Regions from separate parts of the Mesorhizobium sp. WSM4846 genome, predicted to be linked through region 2. Evidence: riboswitches for the same ligand, from Rfam matches in the RefSeq annotation. Region 2 holds a riboswitch; the other holds the start of a gene.
What was found. Region 2 has a riboswitch for S-adenosylmethionine ahead of AC0L15_RS12280 (O-succinylhomoserine sulfhydrylase). Riboswitches for the same ligand answer to the same signal wherever they lie in the genome.

Region 1 (6,735 bases), on a different contig from region 2:
CCGGAGCCGACGTCCAGCACCCGCGACTGCGGCGGGATGAGATCGGCGACGACTTCGAGGTCGACGCGCTGGGCGTGGTTGACACTCATGATCGTGCCTCTTGACTGGCGCATGACCTTGATCCGAAAAGCCTGCAAACTTCAGGCGTCATGCGCTGCTGCCTGGCGCAAGATGCCGGTTCGAAAAGGCTGCAATCTTTAGGGGTCATGTGCTGAGCCCCCTGGCGCGGGCCGCCGAGGCGATGAAGCCGTTGATGGCGGCGAACAACTCCGGCTCGTCGAGCAGGAAGGCGTCGTGGCCGCGATCGGTCTCGATCTCAACGAAGGACACCGAGGCGCCGGCGGCGTTCAGCGCATGAACGACCGATCGGCTCTCCTCGGTCGGGAACAGCCAGTCGCTGGTGAAGGAGACCAGGCAGAAACGGGTCTTGGTGCCGGCAAAGGCGTCGGCGAGCCGGCCGCCATGGTCGGCGGCGAGGTCGAAATAATCCATCGCCCTGGTCATGTAGAGATAGGAGTTGGCGTCGAAGCGGTCGACGAAGGTCATGCCCTGATGGCGCAGATAGCTCTCGATCTGGAAGTCGGCGTCGAAACCGAAGGTGAGCGCTTCACGGTCCTGCAGGTTGCGGCCAAATTTCCGGTGCAGGGCCGCCTCCGACAGATAGGTGATGTGAGCGGCCATGCGCGCCACGGCCAGTCCCTTTTCCGGGCGCTTGCCTTGTTCGAAATATTTGCCGCCATGCCAGTCGGGATCGGCCATCACCGCTTGCCGGCCGACCTCATGGAAGGCGATGTTCTGCGAGGAATGGCGCGCGCCGGTGGCGATCGGCAGCGCCGAGAAAACGCGCTCCGGATAGCTTGACGCCCATTGCAGCACCTGCATGCCGCCCATCGAGCCACCCAGCACCGAGAACAGTTTTTCGATGCCGAAATGGTCGACCAGCATCAACTGCGCCCGCACCATGTCGCGGATGGTGATGATCGGCAGGTCGAGCCCGTAGGGCTTGCCGGTGACTGGATTGGTCGAGGCGGGGCCGGTCGAGCCGAGGCAGCCGCCGATGACGTTTGAGCAGATGACGAAGAAGCGGCTGGTGTCGATGATCTTGCCGGGGCCGATTAGCACTTCCCACCAGCCCGGCTTGCCGGTCACTGGATTGGTGCTGGCGACATGCTGGTCGCCGGTCAGTGCATGGCAGACGAGGATGGCGTTGGAGCGGGCGTCGTTGAGCGTGCCGTAAGTCTTGTAGGCGATCTGGAACGGTGACAGCAGCGTGCCGGCATCGAGCTTGAGCGGCTTGTCGGCACCGAAACGCAACACCGGGCTCGACGGCTCGTCGGCCTCGTTGTTGGTTCTTTTCGTGCGCAGCGCGACCATCGCATCCTCTTACATTAACCCATCGTGTTTTCCGAAAGTCGATTGCGATTTTCGGGTCGATGCGACTGTCCGGCCGGCTGCGGACAACAAAAAAACCGGCATTGCCTTCGCAAAGCCGGTTACAGGAAGCAAACGGCCCTTTAGCGAGTTGTTTAACGTGGCTGCAAGCCGACCGGCCAAATCACCACGGGATTTCGCCTTTCTTTAGGACCGGCGCGCCTCGGCGTCAACGGCCAGTCACGCACCGATCATTGCCGCCTCTCGACATTCCAGGCCACGGCTTGTATTTCCGCGGCGGCTTCCAGTGTGGCGGATCCGAAATTCGCATCGCGTTGGAGCAGCGGAAGCGTTCTCGACGGATTTTTGCAATATGAACCAGGCATCGGATCAGGCACGTCCAACGCCCCGCCCGGGGATCATGGACATCGAAGCCTATGTGCCGGGCAAAAGCACGGCGCCGGCCGGCGTTGCCAAGGTCCATAAATTGTCGTCGAACGAGAATCCGCTCGGCCCCTCGCCGAAGGCGATAGAAGCCGCGCGCGACGTCGCGGCCAAGCTCGACATATATCCCGACGGCACCGCCAGGCGCCTGCGGGAGGCGATCGCCGAGGTGCATGGCCTCAATCCGGCGAACATCGTCTGTTCCAATGGTTCCGACGAGATTCTGGGCCTGCTTGCGCAGACTTATCTCGCACCCGGCGACGAGGCTGTGATCACCGAACACGGCTTCATGGTCTACAAGATCTACATCCAGTCGGCAGGTGCTGTCCCGGTCTCGGTCAAGGAAACCAATGAGCGTGCCGACGTCGATGCGATCCTTGCCACCGTAACGCCGCGTACGCGGATCATCTTCCTTGCCAATCCCAACAACCCGACCGGCACCTATTTGCCGTTCCAGGAGGTGCGCCGCCTGCATGCCGGCCTGCCTCGAAACGTGCTTCTGGTGCTGGATGCAGCCTATGCCGAATATGTCCGCCGCAACGACTATGAAGCCGGCGTCGAACTGGTGGCTGGCGCGGAAAACGTGGTCATGACCCGCACCTTCTCCAAGCTCGGCCTCGGCGGCGCGCGGATCGGCTGGATGTACGCACCGTTGCATGTCATCGATGCGATCAACCGCGTGCGGGGTCCCTTCAACGTCAACGCGACGGCGATCGAGGCCGGCATTGCCGCGATCCGCGACCGCGCCCATGTCGAGCGCAGCGTGGCGCATAACGAGACCTGGCTGACCTGGGTGAGCGAGGAGTTGACCAGGCTCGGACTGCGGGTGACGCCGAGCGTCGGCAATTTCGTCCTCATCCACTTTCCCGAGGACAAAAAACATTCTGCGGCAGCCGCGGACGACTACCTCTGTGCTCGCGGCTACATATTGCGGCGCGTTTCCGGCTACGGCTTCCCGAATGCGCTGCGCATGAGCATCGGCACCGAAGAGGCCAATCGCGGCGTTGTCGCCGCCCTCGCGACATTTCTGAAAAGCTAGAATACCATGACATCACCGATGTTCGAAAAGATCGCGCTGGTCGGCATCGGCCTGATCGGCTCGTCGCTGGCCCGCGTCATCCATCGGGAAGGCCTTGCCGGTCACGTCGCCATCTCGACGCGCAGCGAAACGACGCTGGCGCGGGCGAAACAACTCGGCCTCGGCTCCTCCTACACGACGGACGCGAGAGAGGCGGTCGGCGATGCCGACCTGGTCATCGTTTCGGTGCCGGTCGGTTCTTCGGGCGAGGTCGCCGAGGAAATCGCACCGGCGCTGAAGCAGGGCGCCATCCTCACCGATGTCGGCTCGACCAAGGCGTCGGTCATCGCGCAGATGCAGCCGCATGTGCCTGCCGGCGTGCATTTCATTCCCGGCCATCCACTGGCCGGCACTGAAAAATCGGGTCCGGACGCCGGCTTTGCCGAATTGTTCGAAAACCGCTGGTGCATCTTCACGCCGCTACCCGGCACCGATCCCGAGGCGCTGGAAAGGCTCTCGGAATTCTGGCGCCGCTGCGGCTCCAACATCGACACGATGGATCCCCAGCATCACGACATGACATTGGCCATCGTCTCGCACCTGCCGCACATCATCGCCTATAACATCGTCGGCACCGCCGACGATCTGGAGTCGGTGACCAAGTCCGAGGTCATAAAATATTCGGCCTCCGGCTTTCGCGACTTCACGCGCCTTGCCGCGTCCGACCCGACGATGTGGCGGGACGTCTGCTTGCACAACAAGGATGCCATCCTCGAAATGCTGGCGCGGTTCTCGGAGGATCTGGCCTCGCTGCAGCGGGCGATCCGCTGGGGCGACGGCGAAAAGCTGTTCGACCTGTTCACCCGCACCCGCGCCGTGCGCCGCTCGATCATCGAGGCCGGCCAGGACATCGACGTGCCGGACTTTGGCCGGCAGGCAGTCGAGCATCCGGCCAAGGGATAGAGCATCGGACCCGTACCGGTTTTAGGTGAAATCCGATGCTCAAGCAAAAGATAGAGCGGCGGTAACCATCCGATTTGAAGGCCGCCTCGCCCTCAATCCGGCCAGTGAGCCGCCATCATCGCCAGTGTCTCGGCCCTGTCCGGCGCGCCCAGCCTGCCGCCGAAGCGCAGGCATTTGAGCGCGGCGGCGGCGCTGGCAAAGCGCAATGTCCGTTCGATCGGCATGGCCTCGGCCAGCCCGACGGCAAAGGCGCCGTGAAACACGTCGCCGGCGGCAAGCGTATCCACTGCCTTGATCCTTGGCGCGGCGACGTGGCGCACCGACGCCACCGAACGGTCGAACCACCAGCTTCCCGCTGCGCCGCCGGTCACCGCTACGAATGCATCGGTGCGTCTGGCCAGCGCTTCACAGGCCTCCTGCGGGCCTTGCTCCTCGCCGCAGAGGATGAACGCCGCCGGCTCCGACGCGACGATGTGCGAGGCGAGCGGAAACAGCCGTTCCAGCACGGCCCGTGGCGCGGTGTCGGCATCGAGTATGGCTGGACGGCCGTTTGCGCGCGCCGCCGTCAGGGCCAGAGCTGCCGCGCCCGGCCAGCGCACGTCGACCAGGACGGCGTCGAATGCGGTGAGATCCTCAGTGGGGGGCGCTTCGGGGTCGGCCTGGGCGAGCTTGTCATAGAACGGAACAATAATGCGCTCGCCATGCGTGTCGACCAGGATGGCCGACAGTGCCGACCGCGCCCCGGCGACGCGCCGGACAAAGCTGCAATCGACGCCTTCGGCCTCAATGCCTGCGACCAGCTGATCGCCGACGAGGTCGTCTCCCGCGCTCGCCCACAGCGATACCTCCGCGCCGAGGCGGCGTGCGGCGCAGGCCGCGCTCGAAGCCATGCCCGAGGCGATCTGGACGCCGTCGGACGCGATGAACTTGCCCTGACGCGCCGGAAGCGTGTCGACGCGAAGGATCGTATCTAGCGTCAGCGCGCCAACACTCAGGAGCTTCACCGGGCGGTTCATCTATCTTCCTGTTTGGCCATGGTATTTCCGAACTGGAGGTTCGCAATCATCGCCTAATCGACCGGCTTGATGCTGCCCAGAGGGATAAAACCGAGCGAGGCCTTGCCCTTGACGATCTTGAGCGGCATCGACGGTTCGTTGCCAAGCAGCGCCAGCCCGGCAAAGCCGGTTTTGATCTGGCTCTTCTGCTCGGGAATGGCTTTGCCGAGGATTTCCGCCACCGCCTTCGGATCGCTGAGCCTGATCATCAAATCGGCGTCGATCAGCCCGTCGGCATCGACCGAGACCGGCCCGGAAACGGTGACGCGCGCGCTTCCCGACGACAGATCGAGCTTGCCGATATCCACCGCCTGGCCGCGCAGGCTCTCTGTTTGTTTATTGATCAGCGCCACGCCGTTCTTCAGCGTCACGTCGCCGCTGCCGTCGAGCGGCGGCAGCACGCGGCCATCGATCGCGCCCGGATCGATTTCGAGATCGGTAAAACCCCCGGCATAGTCGATGTCCTGGCCGTTCGGACGCAATTCTCCGACCGCTGTCCCAGCGCTGAACAGCTCGACCGGGTCTGTGCCATCGGCGGGATCGGTCTGGGCTGACAGAGCCTCTGCCTCCAGTGAAACGCGCTGGGGCAGGGGCCAGGACAGTTTGACGTTCGCTCGCAGATTATCCCAGTCGATCCACAGCGGCGCCATCCCCGGCACGGAGGTCCTGAGCGGCCCCTGCAGGTCGGCGCCAGGGGACAGGATCTGGGTGATGTGCGTGACTGCTTTGAGGCTGCCGAGCGAGGCGGCGACGTTCCTGCTGTCGTCCTGATAAGCCAGGCTGTCGCAGGTAACGGCGAAGCTTAAGGGGTAGCCGCTGACCGTGAGATTGACGCAGTCCGCCTCGATGCCATTGCCGTTGAACTCGGCCACCGCTTTGCCGGCTTCGCTCTTGACCTTGTCTGCCAGGTAGAACCAGCCGGCGCTGTAGAGGCCAAACAGCACGACGATGAAAACGCCGAGCCAGAACAGCCGGCGGAGAAAATTCGGCGGGCGTTCGTCATTTGACGTCATGCTGCGGCTCTCGTTGGCGCGTGTTGCAGAGGTGTCGTTTCCGGCAAGATCGGGTAGACGGAGACGGATTGAAAAAAACACCGATTCCAGTGCGGTGCTGCAACCAGGCTTGGCGATATGGGCGATTTTTGGGTTTTTGGCTACGGCTCGCTGATCTGGCGGCCGGGATTTGCGCATGTCGAGACGCGGCGGGCCCGCCTCCATGGCTATCGCCGCTCGCTGTGCGTCTACTCCTTCGTGCATCGCGGCACGCGCGAACGGCCCGGCCTGGTGCTCGGCCTCGACCGTGGCGGCTCCTGCATCGGGCTGGCTTTCCGCGTCCCCGGCGATCTGCGCAACGAGGTCATCACCTATCTGCGCGAACGCGAGCTGGTCACCAATGTCTATCTCGAGCGCATGCTTAGCATTCGCCTCGACAAGGGGGACACGCGTGAGGCCGACAAGGGTGGGGGCGACACAGACGGAGGCGAGACGGTCGAGGCTGTCGCCTATGTCGTCGACCGTACCCACGAGCAATATGCCGGTGCGCTCGATGCGGCCGATGCGGCGAGCGTCGTTCGCGGCGCCGTCGGCCAGTCGGGAAAGAATGAGGACTACGTGTCCAGCACGCTGGAGCACCTCGAGGCGCTGGGGATCCGCGACCATTGGCTGGAAGAGGTGGCGAAACGGATCGCGCCTTTGTGAAGCGCTGGTCGGTGGAAAAGTCGGCCGGCCCTTTGACGTTGGTGCGACCCGCCATAGGTTAAGCCGGTCACGGGGCTTTTCGCCCGCTTCTTTCCATTCCCCACGGAGATCAGCCTTGCAGAAACGTCGTCTCGGTCAAACCGACCTGTCCATCGCGCCGCTGGTTCTGGGTGGCAACGTCTTCGGC
Region 2 (6,735 bases):
GCCGGCCAAGGCAATTGAGAGAGGGTACGTCATGCTGATTTCCCAGATCCTCGACGAGGCGGAGACCATCCGCGTCGTCGCCCGCAACGGCGGCAAGACCAGAATCATCAACGGCGCCCGCAGCGTCTATTCGCTGGCGATGGAGGCCGCGCGCACCGGCACCGGGCTTGTCGCCCTCATCGAGCGCAAGGGTTTTGGTGAAGCGGTCGACCTCGATGCCGCCTACAAGAAGGGGCGGCTGTTGTCGCCGATCAACCATCCCGACCCGGCGCATCTCCACCTCACCGGCACCGGGCTGACACATCTCGGCTCCGCCGCGACCCGCGATTCCATGCACAAGAAGCTCAGCAGCGACGGCGAGGAGCAGCTCACCGATTCCATGAAGATGTTCCGCATGGGGCTGGAGGGCGGCAAGCCGGCCAAGGGCCAGACCGGCGTGCAGCCGGAATGGTTCTACAAGGGCAACGGCACCATGGCAGTGGCGCCCGGTGCGGCACTTCTGTCGCCCGCCTTCGCCGAGGATGCCGGCGAGGAGCCGGAAGTCGCCGGCATCTATGTCATCGGCGACGACGGCGTCCCGTTCCGCGTCGGCTTCACGCTGTCAAACGAGTTTTCCGATCACGTCACCGAGCGCGTGAACTATCTTTTCCTCGCGCATTCCAAGCTGCGCAACGCTTCGTTCGGACCGGAGATCCTGATCGGCGAGCTGCCGTCCGACGTCAGGGGTTCCTCGCGCATCCTCCGCGACGGCCAGCTGCTGTGGGAAAAGCCTTTCCTGTCGGGCGAGGCGAACATGTCACACACCATCGCCAATCTCGAACATCACCACTTCAAATATTCGGCCTTCCGCCAGCCGGGCGACGTGCATGTGCACATGTTCGGCACCGCAACACTGTCCTTCGCCGACGGCGTCAGGACCGAGGCCGGCGATGTCTTCGAAATCGAGGCCAAGGATTTCGGCCTACCGCTGCGCAACCCGCTTGAAATCGAGCAGCCGGTGAAGGTGGCGGTGAAGGCGCTTTAGGCGCCAACCTTCTCCTTCTCCCCTTGTTGTGGGAGAAGGAAGAAACGCGCAGCTTCGACCTCTCAATAAATATCGAAGTCGAAATATTTGGCCTGGATCTTCTTGTAGGTGCCGTCGGCGACGATCGCGTCGATTGCGGCGTTGAGCTTTTCGCGCAGCGGAGTGTCTTCCTGGCGCACGGCGATACCGGCTTCGGTCTCCGTGCCCTTGACGTCGCCGACCATCTTGCAGCAGTCGTCGCTCGACTTCTTCATCCAGTCCATCAGCACGAATTTGTCTGAAAGGACGGCATCGAGACGGCCGTTCATCAGGTCGGCGACCGCCTCCTCCTGGGTTGGATAGAGCTTCGCCTCGGCGCCGGCCTTGCCATAGACATCCTGGGCATAGTCGGCCTGGGTGGTCGAAGCCTGGGCGCCGACTGTCTTGCCGGCGAGTGCCGCCGGTTCGGTCGAGGCAATATCGCTGTCCTTCAAGGCCACCAGCGAAAGCGGCGTCGTATAGTATTTGTTGGTGAAGGAGACCTGCTTCTTGCGCTCCTCGGTAATGCTCATGGACGCGATGATGGCGTCGAACTTTTTGGCCTGGAGCGCCGGGATCATGCCGTCCCAGTCCTGCGTGACAAGTTCGCATTCGACCTTCATCTGAGCGCAAAGCGCATTGGCGATGTCGATGTCGAAGCCGACGAGCTTGCCATCCGCGGTGATGGTGTTGAACGGCGGATAGGCTCCTTCAGTGGCGATCTTCAACTTTTCCTGTGCTTGCGCCGACAGGGACCCGACTGACATCGCCAGCATGACGGCTGTTGCTGCCGATGCGATCCATCTTGAAATCTGCATTTTTTGTTCCCCTTGTTCCAACCGTATTGACGGCTAAGACAGCCAAGCACGACCCGTAAGGTCAGGCAAGCATGGTCTGATCATAGTGGGCGATCAGCGCGCGGCGCGAAAATGCTTGGACAGTTTCAGGCCCTGCGCCTGATAGTTCGAGCCGAGATCTGTGCCGTAGAGCGCCTGCGGCCGCTTCAGCATGTGCTCGTAGACCAGCCGTCCGACGATCTGGCCGTGGTCGAGGATGAACGGCACTTCGTGGCTGCGCACTTCGAGCACGGCCCGGCTGCCGGTGCCGCCCGAGGCCGAATGGCCGAAACCCGGATCGAAGAAACCGGCATAGTGGACGCGGAATTCGCCGACCAGCGGATCGAAGGGCGTCATCTCGGCGGCATAGAGCGGCGGCACATGCACCGCTTCCTGGCTGACGAGGATATAAAATTCGTCCGGATCGAGCACCAGTTCGCCGGCGCCGCTCTTGTAGAGCGGGTCCCAGAAATCGACGACATCCTGCGCGGCGCGCTTGTCGACATCGACCAGGCCGGTGTGGTGCTTGCCGCGGTAGCCGACCAGCCCGTCCTTGTCGCCATCGAGGTCGATCGACAGTGCGATGCCGCCGCCGGAAATGTTCGGCGGCTCGGTGGCGACGAGCGTCTCGGCACGGTGCAATTCGTGCAGCTCGCTTTCCGACAAAAGCGCATTGCCGGTGCGGAACCGGATCTGCGACAGCCGCGAGCCGGCGCGGACGACGATCGGAAAGGTGCGCGGGCTGACTTCGAGATAGAGCGGGCCGTTGTAGCCGGCAGCGATCTTGTCGAACTCGTGGCCGCGATCGGTCATCACGCGGGTGAAGATGTCGAGCCGCCCGGTCGAGCTTTTTGGGTTGGCCGAGGCGGAAATGTTTGCCGGAAGCGCCAGGCTCTCGAGCAGCGGCACGATATAGACGCAGCCCGTCTCCAGCACCGCACCATCGGTGAGATTGATTTCGTGCAGCTTCAGGCGGTCGAGTTTTTCAGCAACCCTGTGGTTGGGGCCGGGCAGGAAGGAGGCGCGCACCCGCCAGGCCTTGTCGCCAAGCCTGAGGTCCAGGCTGGCCGGCTGGACCTGGTCGGCGTCGAGCGCGCGCGGCGACTTCAGCGCGCCCGACTGGTACAGCGCGGAAATATCCTGATCCGGAAGAATGCCTGTCTGCCGCAAAGTCTGGCTCCGCTCGAAGGCCGGGCGTGGTCTCGTCTTGTCGCAGGTTCTTGCCGTGGAACCCGCTGGTACAAACCTCTTAATCATGCCGGCAATTGACGCAAGCGCGGCGCAGGTCTAAAGGTTCGTTATCCCGTGGTGATTTGGCCGGTCGGCTTGCAGCCACGTTAAACAAGTCGCTAAAGGACCGTCGGGCCGAAAGGCCGTACGACCGGTTGCGACTTTCGCGGCCGGTTTTTTTGTGTTTGGACCATTTTTTGTGTTTGGAACAAGGTGATGACGAGCAAAACGCGCAACTGGAAGCCTCAGACCGCCCTCGTGCATGCAGGAACGCTGCGTTCCGGCTTCGGCGAAACCTCCGAGGCGATGTATCTCACGCAAGGCTATGTCTACGACACGGCGCAGGCGGCGGAAGCCCGCTTCAAGGGCGAGGAACCGGGCTTCATCTATTCGCGCTATGCCAATCCGACGGTCGACATGTTCGAGAAGCGCATGTGTGCGCTGGAAGGTGCCGAAGATGCCCGCGCCACCGCGTCCGGCATGGCGGCGGTGACGGCGGCGTTGCTGTGCAGTGCCCGGGCGGGCGACCACATCGTGGCAGCGCGCGCGCTGTTCGGCTCCTGCCGCTGGGTGGTCGAGACGCTGGCGCCGAAATACGGCATCGAGGCGACGCTGGTCGACGGCACCGACATCGCCAATTGGGAAAAGGCGGTCAAGCCCAACACCAAGTTGTTCTTCCTTGAAAGCCCGACCAATCCAACGCTGGAGGTCGTCGACATCGCAGCGGTAGCCTCGCTTGCCGATTCGATCGGCGCGCGGCTGATCGTCGACAACGTCTTTGCCACGCCCTTGCAGCAGAAGCCGTTGCAGCTCGGCGCCCATATCGTCGTCTATTCGGCGACCAAGCACATCGACGGCCAGGGACGCTGCCTCGGCGGCATCATCCTGTCGGACAAGAAGTGGATCGACGAGAATTTGCACGACTACTTCCGCCACACCGGTCCCAGCCTCTCACCCTTCAATGCCTGGACGCTGCTGAAGGGGCTGGAGACGCTGCCGCTGCGCGTTCGCCAGCAGACAGAAAGTGCCGGCCGGATCGCTGACTTCCTCGCCGAGCGATCGGAAATTGTCCGCGTCATCTATCCCGGCCGCGCCGATCACCCGCAGGCGGCGATCGTCAAGAAGCAGATGTCGGGCGGCTCGACGCTGATCTGCCTCGACGTCAAGGGGGGCAAGCAGGCGGCCTTCGCCTTCCAGAACGCGCTCGATGTCGTGCTGATCTCCAACAATCTCGGTGACGCCAAGAGCCTGATCACCCATCCGGCGACGACGACACACAAGAATCTGAGCGACGAGGCGCGGGCCGAACTTGGCATCGGGCCAGGCACGCTCAGGCTGTCCGTCGGACTGGAGGACACTGACGACCTGCTCGAAGACATCGAGCAGGCCTTAGCCGCCAGATAGGATACGCGCCGAACTGCTGCGCTCTGATCTGCAAAGCAGGCGCGGTCAGGCGCCCGACGGCGACTCTTCCAATTCCGCAACGGCGCTGGTTTGGATGGTCATCGTGTTGCCGCGCCAGTCGACGGCACCGCTGAGCCAGCCGCGCACCCAGATGGCGGGAAGCATCACGTCCCGCGCAACCATCGCCGGGATCATGCGCAGCGACAGGTGCCAGCCCTTGGCCGAGGCGAGAGCGCATTCCGGCAGATAGGCGACTATCAGCACGGCGACGGCGGTAGCCGGCAGGCTGAAACCGGCGCCTGCTGCCGCAACCAGCGCCAGCACCAGCGGCGGCGCCGCTCCGATCAGGATCTCGGGCGCGAAGAACAGTGGGAATGTGACGCGACGCAGGCGTGCCCAGCGGGCCTGGCGCGACCAGATTTCGCCAAATGTGCGCAAGCCGAGCGGCTGCTCGAAGGGCGAGGCAACGAGATTGACGCGCAGTCCGAGCCCGTTGACAAGCTTGGTCGCAGCGGCATCCTCGGCAATCTCCGCAGCAAGCGCACGGACGCCGCCATTGGCGTCGAGCAATGGCTTGTTCCACAGCATGCTCTTGCCCTGGGCAAAACCGAGGCCGAGCGCCTCGCCGGTATATTGCCAGCGCGCCTGCAGCGTATTGAGGAAAGCGCATTCGACCTCCGCCCAGATCCCGTCCGGCCGCGAGCCGATCGGCGTCGAGCAGACGAGGCCGGTGTCCTGCCGCCATGCCGTCATCAGATGCTGGACATAGTCCCTCGGCATCAGGACGTTGGAATCGGCAAGGACGACCCAGTGGTGGCGCGCGGCCTCCCAGCCCTTCACGCAATTGTTGAGTTTCGGATTGCCGCTGATGCGGTCGTCGCCGACCAGCAGCCGGGCCGGCACGGCCGGAAAGCGGGCGATCGCATCGGTGATCCGCCCGACCACCGGGTCGTCGGCATGGGCGACGCAGAAGATGAGCTCATAGTGCGGCCAGTCGAGCGAGAAGGCGCGCTCGAGCGTCTCCCCGGTAAACGGCTCGACGCCGCGCGACGGCACGACGATCGACACCGGCGGCGCCTTGGCGGCTGGCGGCGTGATCCTGCCAGGCCGCTTCAGCTTCAACGAAGCGAGCAGGATGCTGGCGAGATTGACAACAAGCAGAGCTATGGAAAGCAAGGCGGCTGTGACTGTCAATTCCATCAATATCTGGTCGCTCCAGAAAAAACCGGCCGCATGAAGCCGTTTTCAACAGTTCGACAGAATGCTGAGTCGCCCGGCCCTGCACACCATCATTGTCACGTGTCACTTAAATGACATTGTTGATCGGCACCTGCGCTTAACAAATTCGGGCAACGATGGCAGACACCGAGGCGACGCACCCCGTTGACCGAACTGCGGAGAGGGTCGAATGTTCCGTCTGCATAGTGTGGAGTGATTTATGTACAGCGCCGTCACGCGCGACATCGAAGTGCAGGTCAGGCCGTTCTATCTGGAAGATCGCTCCGACCCTTCGGAGAACCGCTATGTCTGGGGCTACCAGGTGACCATCGACAACCAGTCGGATGAATTCGTGCAGCTTCTGTCGCGCTACTGGCAGATCACCGACGGCACCGGCCGGGTCGAGGAGGTGCGCGGCGCCGGCGTTGTCGGCGACCAGCCTGAACTCAATCCAGGCGACAGTTATCAGTATACGTCTGGCTGCCCACTCTCGACGCCATCCGGCATCATGGTCGGCCACTACACGATGCGCAACAAGCGGGGCGAAACGTTCGACGTCGCCATCCCCGCCTTTTCGCTCGACCTGCCGGGCACGCGGCGCACCGTCAACTGAGGCTCACTTGGGCTTCTCGCCCATTGCGAGGGGCGAGAAACCAAGCTCTGCGAAGGCACCGAGGCAGCACTGACGCCGGCTATTGAGCCGCAGCAAATTCCGCCGGGTCGAAGTCATATTGCTTCGAGCAGAATTCGCAGGCGACGTGAATGCCGCCATCCTCGGTGCTGTCCCTGATCTCGTCGGCGGAGAAGCCTTCGAGAATGCCGCGGATCTTCTCCCTGGAGCATGAGCACTGGTCGGCTACCGGCACGCCGCCGAAGACTCGCACGCCGTGCTCGTGGAACAGCCGGTAAAGCAACCGCTCGGCGCCGATCGTCGGGTCGATCAGTTCCGTCGGCTCGATGGTGCCAAGCAACGCGAGCAGTTCCTGCCAGGAATTGTCGGCCGCA

Region 1: another riboswitch for S-adenosylmethionine. It lies ahead of metX (homoserine O-acetyltransferase MetX); the one in region 2 lies ahead of AC0L15_RS12280 (O-succinylhomoserine sulfhydrylase).

Annotation. Positions count from the first base shown of each region.
Region 1 is NZ_JBVVPZ010000035.1:23,900-30,634, forward strand. It holds gene metW (methionine biosynthesis protein MetW) at 1-89, opposite strand, end outside; gene metX (homoserine O-acetyltransferase MetX) at 205-1,374, opposite strand; SAM riboswitch at 1,495-1,572, opposite strand; gene hisC (histidinol-phosphate transaminase) at 1,745-2,854, shown strand; gene AC0L15_RS24475 (prephenate/arogenate dehydrogenase family protein) at 2,861-3,796, shown strand; gene AC0L15_RS24480 (sugar kinase) at 3,889-4,812, opposite strand; gene AC0L15_RS24485 (DUF2125 domain-containing protein) at 4,866-5,864, opposite strand; gene AC0L15_RS24490 (gamma-glutamylcyclotransferase) at 5,982-6,548, shown strand; gene AC0L15_RS24495 (aldo/keto reductase) at 6,664-6,735, shown strand, end outside.
Region 2 is NZ_JBVVPZ010000011.1:39,812-46,546, reverse strand. It holds gene araD1 (AraD1 family protein) at 32-1,024, shown strand; gene AC0L15_RS12290 (ABC transporter substrate-binding protein) at 1,087-1,860, opposite strand; gene AC0L15_RS12285 (2'-deoxycytidine 5'-triphosphate deaminase) at 1,954-3,048, opposite strand; SAM riboswitch at 3,174-3,251, shown strand; gene AC0L15_RS12280 (O-succinylhomoserine sulfhydrylase) at 3,325-4,512, shown strand; gene AC0L15_RS12275 (ceramide glucosyltransferase) at 4,558-5,712, opposite strand; gene apaG (Co2+/Mg2+ efflux protein ApaG) at 5,951-6,343, shown strand; gene AC0L15_RS12265 (Hsp33 family molecular chaperone) at 6,423-6,735, opposite strand, start outside.